DNA from 2 places in the Burkholderia oklahomensis C6786 genome. Region 2 is predicted to be linked to the other one. Evidence: predicted binding sites of a transcription regulator. Region 2 holds the regulator's gene; the other holds the start of a gene.
What was found. Region 2 encodes FNR, which switches genes on or off when oxygen is low (the NO sensors DNR and NnrR bind a similar motif). Its sites were predicted from a motif close to TTGATNNNNATCAA; they were not measured.

Region 1: the regulator FNR is predicted to act here: its motif matches at 4,808-4,821, upstream of BG90_RS22300 (MBL fold metallo-hydrolase RNA specificity domain-containing protein).

What each region holds. Positions count from the first base shown of each region.
Region 1 covers NZ_CP009556.1:989,386-996,517, reverse strand. The annotation lists gene BG90_RS22320 (sialidase family protein) at 1-1,049, shown strand, start outside; gene BG90_RS22315 (amino acid permease) at 1,252-2,814, opposite strand; gene BG90_RS22310 (metal-dependent hydrolase) at 3,280-4,170, opposite strand; gene BG90_RS36235 (hypothetical protein) at 4,342-4,695, opposite strand; gene BG90_RS22300 (MBL fold metallo-hydrolase RNA specificity domain-containing protein) at 4,886-6,265, shown strand; gene BG90_RS22295 (beta-ketoacyl-ACP reductase) at 6,711-7,132, opposite strand, start outside.
Region 2 covers NZ_CP009556.1:568,706-575,837, reverse strand. The annotation lists gene BG90_RS20570 (aldehyde dehydrogenase (NADP(+))) at 1-503, opposite strand, end outside; gene BG90_RS38070 (hypothetical protein) at 627-887, opposite strand; partial or broken gene BG90_RS33435 (MFS transporter) at 1,188-1,403, opposite strand; gene BG90_RS20555 (hypothetical protein) at 1,790-2,020, opposite strand; gene BG90_RS20550 (universal stress protein) at 2,444-2,911, shown strand; gene fnr (fumarate/nitrate reduction transcriptional regulator Fnr) at 3,061-3,816, shown strand; gene BG90_RS20540 (LysR family transcriptional regulator ArgP) at 3,853-4,746, opposite strand; gene BG90_RS20535 (LysE/ArgO family amino acid transporter) at 4,854-5,474, shown strand; gene BG90_RS20525 (alpha-hydroxy acid oxidase) at 5,841-7,061, opposite strand.

The DNA.
Region 1 (7,132 bases), 420 kb from region 2:
CGTACTCGGTGTCGATCTCGTTCAACCAGTCGAACAACAGCAATTCGGTTGCGGCGTCCGTTTCGGCGGACGGCGGCCAGACCTGGAGCGCGCCGACGCTCCTCATCGCCGACGACGAGCCGACCACGCAGTTCTTCAACGACAAGGAATCGGTGACCGCGAATCCGGCGAAGGCGGGCACCGCATACGCGGTATGGGACCGGCTCGAGCAACCGACCGGCAACCCGCGCGCGAACCTGCACACCGCCGCGTATCGCGGGCCGACCTACTTCTCGAAGACCGTCGACGGCGGCAAGACGTGGAGCGCGCCGGCCGTGATCGTCGACGTGCCGTCGCGCCAGCAGACGATCGGCAACCAGATCGTCGTCGATCGCAAGACAGGCACGCTGTACGACTTCTTCGACCTGATCCAGCCGCCGTTCAGCGCGGCCGCGGGCAAGGTCGCGTTCATCAAGTCGACCGACGACGGCGCGACGTGGACGAAGCCGCAAGTCGTGTCGGGCCTGCAGACCGTGTCCGTCACCGATCCGAATACGAACGAGCCGATTCGCACGGGCGACATCATCCCCGAGCCCGCGATCGATGCGGCGACGGGCCAGCTTTACGTCGTCTGGCAGGACTCGCGCTTCAACGGCGGCCTGTACGACGAGATCGCACTGTCGACGTCGTCCGACGGCGGCGCGACGTGGAGCGCGCCGATCCGCGTGAACGCGCCGAGCGGGCGGCCCGCGTTCAATCCGTCGGTGCGGGTGAACTCGGCGGGCGTCGTCGCGGTCACGTATTACGACTTCCGCGACCTGCAAGCCGGCAACACGACGACGCTGCCGACCAGCTACTGGCGCACGCTGTCGAACGACGGCGGCCGCACCTTCGACACCGAGCGGCGCATCGCCGGTCCGTTCGACATGAGGACCGCGCCGGTCGCCGAAGGCTACTTCATCGGCGACTACGCGGGGCTCGACACGCGCGGCACGTCGTTCCTGCCGTTCTTCGTGCAGACGAACTCCGGCAACACGGCGAACCGTACCGACGTGTTCGCGGCGCCGTAAGCACCCGCGTTCCCGCGCGAGACGCGGGCGCCCGCCGCCCGCGTCGAACGGCGCGGCGGCAGGCGTCAAGCCGCCAGAAAAATTCGAAAAAACGACGGCGCCCAGCCATTCAGACCGAAAAAAAGCGGCCGCGCCCGAAGCCGGGCCGGCCGCTTTTCAGAATCGCAACGGAGATCGGATGCCCGCTGCGCGACGCGATGCGCTACGAAGCCGCTTCGGGACTCGACGGCGCGCGCACGGCCGCCGCTTCGCGCGCATCGTGCGCCGCCGCACGTTCGTGCTCGGCGACCCACGACGCGATGTCCATCTCTTCGTAGCGGACGACGCGGGTCTTGTGGAAGAACCGGTAGCCGAGCCACACGACGAGGAAGAGCGGAATGCCGACGTAGGTCGCGAGCACGCCGACCCAATCGATCTTGTTCGCGAGGAACGCCTGGTAGTCCTGGCCGAGCGCGATCACGATGCACAGCGCGAACGCGAAGATCGGGCCGTACGGATACAGGTTCGATTGATACGGCAGTTGATCGACCGAGAAACCCTGGCGGATGAAGCCCTTGCGGAACCGGTAGTGGCTGACCGCAATGCCGAGCCACGCGATGAAGCCCGTCATCCCCGACGTGTTCAGCAGCCACAGATAAACCGTCTTGTCGCCGTACAGCGACGACAGGAAGCACAGCGCGCCGACCGCGGTCGTCGCGTACAGCGCGTTGCGCGGCACGCCGCCCGCCGACAGCTTCGCGAACAGCTTCGGCGCGCGGCCTTCGGTCGCGAGGTTGTGAAGCATCCGCGTCGACGCGTACATCCCCGAGTTGCCGGCCGACAGAACCGCGGTCAGGATCACCGCGTTCATCACGCCCGCGGCGAACGCGAGGCCCGCATGGCGGAACACGAGCGTAAACGGGCTCACGCCGACGTCGGTCACGTCGCTCTTCAGCAGGTTCGGATCGGTGTACGGAACCAGCACGCCGATCACGAAGATCGCGAGCACGTAGAACAGCAGGATCCGCCAGAACACCTGGCGCACCGCGCGCGGGATCGTCGTGCGCGGGTTTTCCGATTCGCCGGCGGCGACGCCGATCAGCTCGGTGCCCTGGAACGAGAAGCCGGCGATCATCGCGACGCCCATCATCGCGGGCAGGCCGCCCGCGAACGGCGCATCGCCGATCGTGAAGTTGCTCCAGCCGTTGCTCGGGCCGCCCTTCAGGATGCCGAAGATCATCAGGAGTCCGACGCCGATGAACGCGAGCACGGTGACGACCTTGATCAGCGCGAACCAGTATTCGGCCTCGCCGAAGCCGCGCACGGTCAGCACGTTGAGGAGGAACATCACGCCGAGAAACGCCGCGCTCCACCAGACGCCCGGCACGTCCGGGAACCAGTAATGCATGACGAGCTGCGCGGCAACGAGCTCGACGGCGATCGTCACCGCCCAGTTGTACCAGTAGTTCCAGCCGAGCGCGAAGCCGAAGCCCTCTTCGACGTATTTCGCGCCGTAGGTCGCGAACGAGCCGGACACCGGCATGAACGCGGCCATCTCGCCCAGGCTCATCATCAGGCAGTAGACCATCACGCCGATCAGCAGGTACGCGAGCATCGCGCCGCCGGGGCCCGCCTGCGAGATGGACGCGCCGGACGCGACGAAGAGGCCCGTGCCGATCGAGCCGCCGATCGCGATCATCGTCAAGTGACGGGCTTTCAGGCTGCGGCGCAGCTGAGGAGGATTCGATTGTGCGGTCGAGCGGTCGGAATTCGGGTGTGGTGACATAACGGGCTGGCAAGGAGCGGCGGGCGACGGTTCGACGCCGCGCCGGGCAGGACGCCGGATTCGGCGCGTCCCCGGGACGATCTGCGGCGCGCCGCCCGGTGCCGACCGGGCGCGCCGCGCCGCACGCATTTTTTGCGCAGCGCGGATTCTACCCGATTCGTCAGACGTCGCCTGCAACATGACGTGCTGCGGCGCGCAAGATCGCCGTGAGCAAAACGCTTTGCCGATCAATGGGTTGCGCGCAGAACGCCGCGACTCGGGGCTCGCGGTCGCGCATCGCGAGCGGGCGCTCGTCCGATGCAGCGCGGCATCGAAAAGTATGATGATTTCTCAAACGCCGCCTGTTCGCTGCGACGCACAACGCACGGACGCGCCGCGATCGGACGCGCCTGCGGCGCCCCCAAAAACGGAAGGGCCGCTCGTAGCGGCCCTTCTCTTCTCCCTGATTTGCCTGCTAATCCTGCATTACACCGCCTGCGGCACCGGATGCAGCGGCACCCGGCGCGGCGCGGCCTTCGCCGCCTGGCGCGCGTTGCTCGCGTCGATCTCGGCGATCAGATCGTCGAGACGCTCCAGATGCACGCTGTTGTCGTGGTCCCACGGATGGAAGCCCGGCCGGAAGTAGTCGATCCATTCGCGCGCGATCTGCGCGAAGATGCCGCTCTTCGGGCTCCACAGATACTTGACCAGCTTGCCGATGCCGAGGCCCTTGCCGATGCGGCGGCGATGCGAGATCAGGAGGCTCGTGTTGAAGTAGAACAGCATCGCCCAGAACGCGATCGTGACGAACATCATCGCGCCCGTGCGCAGCAGATAGTTCTTCGCATTCGGCTTCATCACGGTGCGCCACACGTCGTATGCGACCGCCTTGTGCTCGGTTTCCTCCATCGAGTGCCACATCCACATCTGGCGGTAGCCGTCGACATCGCTGACCGTGATGCGGTTCGCGAGCACGAGGCCCGTGAACATCGCGGTGTAGTGCTCGAGCGCCATCGTGATCGCGAGCTGCACCGAATGCGGCAGCACCTTCTTGAACCAGCCGAGCACCGCCCACAAGCGCTTGTCGAGCTTGTGCGCCGGCATGCCGGCCGCCTGCAGCAGGTCGTTGAACTCGATGTGCTCACGCGTGTGCATCGCTTCCTGGCCGATGAAGCCGGCGATGTCGCGCTTCAGGTTGGGTTCGTCGATCCGGTCGCGGTAATTGCGGACCGAATCCATGAAGAAGCGCTCGCCCGCCGGGAACAGCAGCGACAGCGCGTTGAACAGGTGCGTCACGCCCACGCCTTCGGTATGCCAGTCGCAGATGCGGTCGGGCGGCAGGGCGAAGCGGATATCGCGGCGAACGATAGCATTCACAGTGTTTGTCTCCATGTCCCGTGACGGGACGTCGGTGCGACTCGATGCAACGCCCCCGATGGCTCGATTTGGGAATTAGGGCGCGGTCGCAATCTCACATCAAACCATCAATCAACGTTACATTGATGGATGTCATCATAGGAGAGGTTCCAAGTCTGCGCAAGGACGACTTCACGCAAAGAACATGCTCGTCGTTGCAGAATCCTCCGCCGCGCGCGCGCCCGCCCCGTCCGCACGCGGGTTGCGCGGCCCGCGGTCATGCCCGAGCGCTTCCTTCAAACGGTAATCACGCGTGCCGAACGGCGCGCACGGATGGCGCCGCGAAGACGCCGGGCGGTCTGCCGCGGCGGTCGCCGACGCGCGTTCTCGCACCGCACAATCCGCATTGCGCCAATCCCCGGGCACCGGACGCGAGATGCGCCGCGCATCGCGCGAAGGCGCTCGCACGCTCGCGTCGACGTCGCGTTCGCCGTGCCGTGCCACACCGCACCGCACCGCACCGCGCCGCAACATGCTCGCACGCATCGTCACGTCCGCGCCGACGCGCACGATCCGCGGCGACGCACGAACGACGCGCTCGCCCACTCATCGGCCCGTGCTCATTTTTGCCGCGCGTCCGAATGTGTCGCCGTGCAAATTGATCCACGTCAGCGATGCGCGCGTTGCGTGTAGTGCAATGGACGCATCCCACATCACACGCTTCTCAGGGGGGCTTATGAAACTGACGTTCCTCGGCGCGACGGAAACCGTCACGGGCTCGAAGTATCTGCTCGAGGACGCCGGGACACGCGTCCTGATCGACTGCGGGCTGTTCCAGGGCACGAAGAAGCTGCGGCTGCGCAACTGGAGTCCGCTGCCCGTGCCCGCCGACTCGATCGACGCCGTCGTGCTCACGCACGCGCATCTCGATCACAGCGGCTATCTGCCCGTGCTCGTGCGCGAAGGCTTCCGCGGGCAGGTCTATTGCACGCACGGCACCGCGGAGCTCGCCGAGATCATGCTGATGGACAGCGCGCGGCTCCTCGAGGAAGAAGCCGACTTCGCAAACCGCCACGGCTATTCGAAGCACCATCCGGCGTTGCCGCTCTACACCGTCGACGACGCGCAGCGCGCGCTGCAGCGTCTCGCGCCGCGCGAATTCGACGCGCCGACGCCGCTCGCGGGCAACCTGCACTTCCGTTTCCTGCCGGCCGGGCACATTCTCGGCGCGGCGAGCGTGGTCGTCTGCTGGCGGCACACGCTGCTCGCGTTCTCGGGCGATCTCGGCCGCCCGCACGATCCGATCATGCGCGCGCCCGTGCCGCCCGTTCATGCGGATTATCTCGTCGTCGAATCGACGTACGGCGACCGGCTGCACGACGCGAGCGATCCCGAGGCCGAGCTCGCCGACGTGTTCTCAAAGACGTTCGCGCGCGGCGGCGTGGTCGTGATGCCGTGCTTCACGGTCGGGCGCGCGCAGGAGATCCTCCACTACATCGCCCAGTTGAAGAAGACGGGCCGGATGCCGCACGTGCCCGTCTACCTCGACAGTCCGATGGCGACGAGCGTCACCGAGATCTACCGGCGGCGCCTGAGCGATCATCGGCTCACGATGTCCGATGCGGACGCGATCGGCCATGCGGCGACGATGGTGCGCACCGTCGAGCAATCGAAGGCGATCGCCGATCACAACGGGCCGATGGTGATCATCGCGGGCAGCGGGATGGCGACGGGCGGCCGCGTGCTGCATCACATCGAACGCTACGCGCCCGACAGCCGCAACACGATCCTGCTCGTCGGCTACCAGGCGGCGGGCACGCGCGGCGCGGCGCTCGCCGCGCACGAGCCGACGGTGAAGATCCACGGCGAATACGTGCGCGTGCGCGCGCAGGTCGAGATGATCTCGTCGCTGTCCGCGCATGCGGACTACAACGAGATCCTCGCATGGCTCCGCGCGCAATCGAGCGCGCCCGCGCGCACCTTCGTCACGCACGGCGAGCCCGCGGCGGCCGACGCGCTGCGTCGCCGGATCGAAGAGTCGCTGCATTGGCACTGCGAAGTGCCGTCCTATCTCGAGTCGGTCGAGCTGGAGGACGCGCCCGCGCGTGCGAAGTGAACGAGACGAACGGGGCGCCGGGTAGGCAGGCCTGCCCGGCGCTTCGGCATGCCGTACGCGTCGAACGAATCGGACGAATCGATTGGAAAGCGAAGCGATGCGCGTCGAATCGTCGAGATCGGCGCGATGAATATGCTGATGAATACATCGCCCGCGATCCGCCGCGTTCGCGAACGGGCTTCGATGTTTCGGCACACTAAACGATCGCGAGAATCGAGCGAGCGATCGAGCGACCGCGAACGGGCTGGGTCGGATGCCGAGTGGCTGCGAAAGAAACTGCGTATCGGAGAAACGACGGAGAGGAACGTTACATCTCGGGCCGCGCGACGCGTCGCATGAGCAACGCGCCCGACATCCGCACACACGGCACGACACGACACGGCCCGACGCCGCGCCGCGCGGCAACGAAGCGCGCGCCGCCGCGCGAACGGCGGCGCGGACTCGATCAATACATGTGCATCCCGCCGTTGATCGCGAGATCGGCGCCGGTGACGAACGCCGCGTCGTCCGAGCACAGGAACGCGATGAGCGCGGCCACTTCGTCGGGCTTGCCGAGCCGGCCCACCGGAATCTGCGGAAGAATCTTCGCTTCGAGCACGTCCTGCGGCATCGCTTCGACCATCGCGGTCGCGAGATAGCCGGGCGACACGGTGTTGACCGTGATCCCGCGCTTCGCCGTCTCGAGCGCGAGCGTCTTCGTGAAGCCGTGGATGCCCGCCTTCGCCGATGCGTAGTTCGCCTGACCGAACGCGCCGCGCGAGCCGTTCACCGAACCGATGTTGACGATGCGTCCGAAGCGCCGCTCGACCATCCCGGCGATGAACTGTTTCGTCACATTGAACATCGCATCGAGATCGGTGCGCATCA
Region 2 (7,132 bases):
CCCGCGACCGAGAACGCGAGCGGAAAGTTGCTCGCGCCGAACACCGCGACGGGGCCGAGCGGGATCTTCTGCAAGCGCAGGTCCGCGCGCGGCAGCGGCTTGCGGTCGGGCTGCGCGGAATCGAGCGTCGCATCGAGCCAGCGGCCGTCGCGCACGATCGACGCGAACAGCCGCAACTGGCCGACCGTGCGCGCGCGCTCGCCTTCGAGTCGCGCGACGGGCAGCGCCGATTCCGCATGCGCGCGCTCGATCAATTGATCGCCGAACCCGACGATGCGCTCGGCGACCGCTTCGAGAAAACGCGCGCGCGCCTCGAGCGGCGCTTGGCGAAACGCGTCGAATGCGGCGCTCGCGAGCCGGCACGCGCGGTCGACGTCGCCCGCGCCGCCCGCGCCGAACGCCGGCTCGAGCTCGACGCCCTGCGCCGGATCGTACGCGCGCATCGTGCCTTCGGTGCCGCGCACGGCGGCCGCGCCAATCAACATCTCTCCAGTGATCTGCATGCTTCCTCCGGATTGAAAAATCCGCCGTGGCCGGGCGAACGTCGCGACGCGCGCCGCCCGCGGACAGATTGGGCGAATCGGGTCAATCGAGCGAATCGGTCGAGTCGGTCGAATCGGGGCGACTCAATCGGGCGCGCCGATCCGGTACACGCGAATCGCATTATCTTGCCAGACCCCGCGGCGCGCCGTGTCGCTCAAATCGGCGAGCGCGGCGGCGAACGTGCGCACGAGCGCCGGATCCATGCGATGCGGCAGATAACACGGCCACCTGTCGAGCAGGCTCGTACGCCGAGGCGCGTCGGGATCGATCACGGCGACGCGATGATCGCCTTCGTGGCCGCGCGTCCAGGCGGTTTCGATCCCGAAGATCCCCGGCGGACGCATGACGGCGCGCCGGATCGACCGCGAACTCGAGCGGATAGTCGGCAGCACGACGTGCGCGGGCGCCGTCTTCGATTCGAGATCGTCGAAGCTGAAGGTATGGGCGCGCTTCTACGCCAGCAGGAGGATGTCGTTCATGACCGCGGTTCCGATTGACTGTCTGTCGTCTTGCGTTGATTCGATCGGCGCGCGCCGCATGCGACCCGCATCGGCGATATATCGCGTGGAAACGTGCCGTCTGCGCTCGCAGCGAGCGGGCGGCGTGAACGTGAGCCGTCCCGCGACGAACGGCTCGCGCTCACCCGACGCCTGGCAGCGGACCGACAGGAACAGGCGCGCGGCGAAGCCGACGAGCGGTCCGGCAATGAAGAGCCGCCGCCTGCCGGTGCGATCCGGCGGCCAGGACGTCGCGCACATGCCGATCATCGTCGCGACGTACGGCAGGATCGCGAGCATGCCGACCTGGCCCATTCCGCCATGGGTGAGATTTTTCGGGAGCGTCGGCAGCCTCAATGCGTGACGCGGTTCGCACCTTCTTTCGCCGTCGATTCATTCGCCGCGTTCGCGTAGACCTCCGCCATCGACGGGTTTCACCTGCCCGGCCTTCACCGATCGCCGCACGGTAGGCGGATGGAACGCAAACCGTCGATATGCGCCGGCCGATCGACAAGCAACAGGCCTAACGTTCGGCTTGTCGATGGATGAAGCGCGAGCGGCTTGCCGCCGAGGGCTGGAGGCACGAACGTCAGCAAGCCGCTCGCGCGGGACTGCAACGAAGGGGAAAGTCTCGGCACATCGAGAACAGCAGCTTTCGCGACAAGCCGATCGTCTTCCCCAACACATCACGGCAACGATCGACCGACGCACGAGATCAGGCCGATCCGACCTGCGCCAAACGCCCCGCGCTACCAGCACGGATTATTACGAGGAACCCGCCGCGCCGTGCTCGGCCGCGCGAACTTGTACGGCAGTTCCTGCCGATCGAGATAGGCCTGGATCGTCGGCCATTGAGCGTCCGCGAGCAGCATTTCGCAAACGTGCGGCATATCGGGCGAGGCGCTGTCCACGCCGATCAGGTCCGGCAGCGAGTACCGGTCGGCGTCTTCGGTCAGCAACTCGAGCACGACATACGGCATAGGTTTCCTCCTTCTCCGGTTGAACGAAACGAACAAGCAGGCGCAGCGGCTACGCCCATCGACACGCATCTCCGGCGCCAACGCCTGCCGTCCTCCATCGAGCGCCGCACGAAACACAGGGAACGGTATCGCCCGATGCGTTTCAAACCAGCATCGGCTCGCGTCGGCAGGCGAGCCAGCCCGAGTTCCAGCCAAGTCTATTACGGCGTCGAGGAACGCGGCGCGAGCCGACCCGGTCGATACGCAAATCGCGCGCAAAAAAACCGCCGCGCTCGATCGAAACCGGAAAAGTCCGACGCCGCGTTTACTCGGCTGCGTCAGTTCGCCGCATCGTAGTCAGTAATCGTTTACTTTGTAAAAAGACATCGTCAAACTCGATCGGCCGAACGGCCGATCTTTTCTCAACCGCACCACGGAGACATCATGTACCAGCGCATTCTTGTCGCAGTCGACGGCAGCGAAACGGCACGCCACGCATTCGACGCGGCGCTCGACATCGCGAAGACGAGCGGCGCGGAATTGCAGCCCTTCTACATCGTGGAAAACGCTGCGATCTACTACAACGTGCCCGGCTACGATCCGTCGATCCTTCGCACGCAACTGCTCCAGCAGGGCAACGATCTGGCGAAGGAATTTGCGCAGAAGATGCAGGAAGCCGGCGTGAAGGGCGCGATGAAAATCGGCGAAGCGTCGTCGCTCGCCGACGTGCCGTCGCTCATCGTCGACGGCGCCAAAGCGTTCGGCGCCGATCTGCTCGTGCTCGGCACGCACGGCCGCCGCGGTTTCAAACGGCTCGTGCTCGGCAGCGTCGCCGAACAGTGCGTGCGCCACTCGGCGCTGCCCGTGCTGCTGATCCCGTCCGCCGCCCATCCGGAAGATCGGGACAGCTGACCGAACGCAACGGATGCGATGTTTCGCCGCAACCGCGCGTTGCGGCCGAACAAGGAAATCGCACGGGGAGTCGCGGCGTTTTGTCGCTAAACAGGCTTTGTCCACGATGGGACAATGGCTTTACCGATTCAACCTCAGAGCCATCCATCATGCTTACGCCCGTCGCCCGACCCGCCGCCGCCGCTGCTCCCGTCCATGCCTCCAGTACGTGGGCACCGCGTCAGGCCGCGCACTGTTCGACGTGCGCGATGCGCCATCTCTGCATGCCCCAAGGGCTCGCCCCCGAGGCGCTCGCGCGCCTCGAATCCGTGATCTGCACCGCGCGCCCGGTCCGCCGCGGCGAAACGCTGTTCCGCGAAGGCGATAATTTCGACAACGTGTACGCGGTTCGCTCAGGATCGCTGAAGACCATCGCCACACGCCACGACGGTCGCGAGCAAGTCACCGGGCTGCATCTCGCGGGCGAAGCGCTCGGCCTCGACGGCATCTGCGACGACGCGCATCCGCGCACCGCGGTCGCGCTCGAAGACAGTTCGGTCTGCGTGATTCCGTACAGCGCGCTGAAGACGCTATGCTCGGAAGCCGGCACGATGCAGTTGCGGATGCACAAGCTGATGAGCGAGCAGATCGTCCGCGAGACGTCGCAGACAATGGTGCTCGGCTCGTTGAACGCCGAGGAGCGCGTCGCGGCGTTCCTGCTCGACGTGTCGTCGCGCTACATGAAGCGCGGCTATTCGCCTAACGAATTCAACCTGCGGATGACCCGCGAAGACATCGGCAGCTATCTCGGCATGACGCTCGAGACCGTCAGCCGCACGTTGTCGAAGTTCCACAAGCGCGGGCTGATCGAGATGCAAGGCCGGATGGTCCGCATCGTCGATTTCGACGGCCTCCACCGCCTGTAACCAGGCGCGGCTCGTTTTTCATCGCATCGCATCGAATCAATCGAGAAACTGCGCGGCGCGCTTCTTGAGCGCCGCGCTGAACTCGTCCAGCCAGCCGATCGACAATCGCCAGCTCTGCCAGTAGAGCTCGACGTCGATGCTCTTTCCTTCCGACAAATCGACGAGTTCGCCCGCGGCGATCCGACGCTCGACCATTCGCTCCGGACACATTCCCCAGCCCAGCCCCGCCTCGCACGCGCGCAGATAGCCGGCGACGTGCGGAATCCAGTGCTGCGGCGGATCGAGATCCACACGCGTCACGCGCCGGATGAAGCGCGCCTGCAGGCCGTCCTTCGGATTGAACATCACGCACGGCGCGCGCCGCAGCGCGTCGCGGTTGATGCCTTTGCCGAAATAGCGCGCGTAGAACGCGGGCGAGCACACCGCGTGATAACGCATGCGGCCGAGGCGCGTCGAGCGGCAGCCCTGGATCGGCTCGGCGAGTGCCGTCACCGCGCCCTGCACGCTGCCGTCGCGAATCCGCTCCGCCGTGTAGTCCTGATCGTCGATCACGAGATCGAGCAGCGTGCCGCTTTCCGCGCAGAACGGGCCGACCGCGTCGACGAACCAGGTCGCGACGCTGTCGTCGTTGACGGCGACGCGCAGTATCGGCCATGCGCCCGTCTCCACGCCGGCGAATCCGGGCATGTGCCCGGACAGCTCGGCTTCCAGCATCCGCACGCGCTCGGTGTGGCGGCACAACAGCGCGCCCGACGTCGTCGCGACGCACGGCTGCCCGCGCTTGACGAGCACGCTCCCCACTCGCTCCTCCAACAGCTTCACGCGCTGCGACACCGCGGAAGGCGACACGTTGAGCGCTTTCGCCGCCCGTTCGAACGAGCCGTGACGGATCACTTCGGCGAGCGCATCGAGCAACGCGTAGTCGAGCATCAGTTTTCCTTAATCAGCATTAGATGATTTAGCTTTTCTTACCCAGGCGATCAACGCAGACTAGCGCCTCCTGCTCCATTAGTCCATCGCCTGAAGCAACAACGAACATGAACTGGATCGCTTTTTCTCACGGCGCGATGCTGTGCGCATCGCTCATCGTCACCATCGGCGCGCAAAACGCGTTCATCCTTCGGCAAGGAATCATGCGCTCGCACGTCGGCAAGATCATCCTGCTCTGCACGCTGTCGGACATGATCCTGATCGGCGCGGGCGTCGGCGGCGCGTCGGTGCTCGTCGAGCGCTATCCGGCCTTCGTTCACGCGGTGCTGTACGTCGGCCTCGCGTATCTCGCATGGTTCGGCCTGAGCGCGCTGCGCCGCGCATTCAAGCCCGGCCACGCGACGCTCGACGCGACGGGCGCCGCCGTCGCGCCGCCCGCGCAGCGCGCATGGCCGATCGTGCTGATGACGCTCGCGTTCACGTGGCTCAATCCGCACGTTTATCTGGACACGTTCCTGTTGATCGGCACGGCCGGCGCGCGCGAGCCGGAAGGCGCGCGCAGCGCGTTCGCGATCGGCGCGATGGCGGTCAGCGCGATCTGGTTCGTCGCGCTCGGATACGGCGCGCGGTTGCTCGCGCCGTGGTTCAAGCGCGCGCTCGCATGGCGCGTGCTCGACGGCGCGATCGGCAGCATGGTGCTGTTTCTCGCGGCCGTGCAGTTGCGGTGAGGGGGTGATGGGTTTCGCGCGGCCCGCGAGCGCGTGCGTCGCGCATGTCGCAGGCTGCGGCGGTCGGCGCGCCGCATGCAAACGTCGAGATTTCCCGCAGCTCGATCAGCGCGGCGTTTGCCGCCGAATCGAATATACGACGGGTCGACGCAGCGGACGCCCGCCCGCAAGCGCGGAACGATCGCAATCGCGCGAAGCCGCTCGCTGCATGCCGATCCTGCACATGACGCGTTGCGACCGAAGATTCGCGGCGGCCGTCCGCGCGAATACTTCGCTTGGCTGAATACTGTCGAAATCGTCGATGAGCGCCGCCCGCCCGATCGCGGCGGCGACGCGACCGAGCGGGCGCGAGGCTGGCTAACGCGATTAACGCTTGCGGATCAGCATGTCCGGGGTGAGCTGGCCGCATCCGTTCGCCCCCAGCATGGCCATGTTGCGGTCCACTTCCTCCTGCAACAGGCGGATCGCATGCGCCACGCCGGCCTCGCCCGCCACGGCCGCCGCGTAGTTGAAGGGCCGCCCGACGAACACCATGCGTGCGCCCAGCGCCAGCGCCTTCAGCACGTCCGATCCTCGCCGAAAGCCGCTGTCGATCATCACCGGATAATCGCCGCCCACCGTCTGCACCACGTCCCGCAGGATCCGCATCGGCGACGAAGCGCCGTCCAGCTGGCGGCCGCCATGGTTCGAAAGGATGATGCCGTCGGCGCCCGCCTCGCGCGCGATGACGGCATCCTCGACGCTGAGGATGCCCTTGATCACCAGATCGCCTGTCCATTGCCGGCGGATTTGCCGCACATGCGTCCAGTTGAGGTGGTCGCGCGCGGAGAAATCCCGCAGCACGTTGGCGGAAAGGATCGGCGCGCCGCGTGTCGCAAACGAATTCTCGAAGTGGGGCATGCCGTGCTTGAGCAGCGTGCGCGCGAAGGTGCCGAGCAGCCAGCTCGGCCGCGTCAGTCCGTCCCAGAAAAGGCGCAGGCTTGGGCGCAGCGGCGTGGAAAAGCCCGTGCGCACGTTGTTTTCACGGTTCGCGGACACCGGAATGTCGACGGTGATCACAAGCGTCCTGTAGCCGGCACGCGCGACGCGCTCGAGCAATGCGCGAATGCGGCTCGCGTCTCCCGGCAGGTACGCCTGGAACCACGTCCCCGGTGCGGCGGCGGCAACTTCTTCCAGCGGAATGAGCGAGGAACCGCTCATGATGGAGACGATCCCCGCGCGCTGCGCCGCATGCGCCAACACGACGTCGCCGCGATAGACCGACAGCGCATGGATGCCCATCGGCGCGATGCCGAACGGCGACGCAAAGCGCTGACCGAACAATTCGACTGCCTGCTGCCGCTGGGAAACGTCGCAGAGCACGCGGGTCACAAAGCCGTATTCATCGAACACGGCGCGGTTGTCGTCGCGGGTGCGGTTGTCTTCGGCCGCGCCGCTGACGTAGCCGAAGATCGGACGCGGCAACACGCGACGCGCCTTGGCCTCGAAGTCGTGCAGACTCAGTACGTCCTGCAGAACGCGCGGCGGCTTGCCGAGGCTGGCCACAGGCCGGCTCTCTTCCACGATGGGGGAGGTAAGGGAGGTCATCTATGGGCTTTCCTGAAGCGACGCTGCCATTCTATGCAGCCGAAGTATCGATAAAAAGCGATAATCTTCAA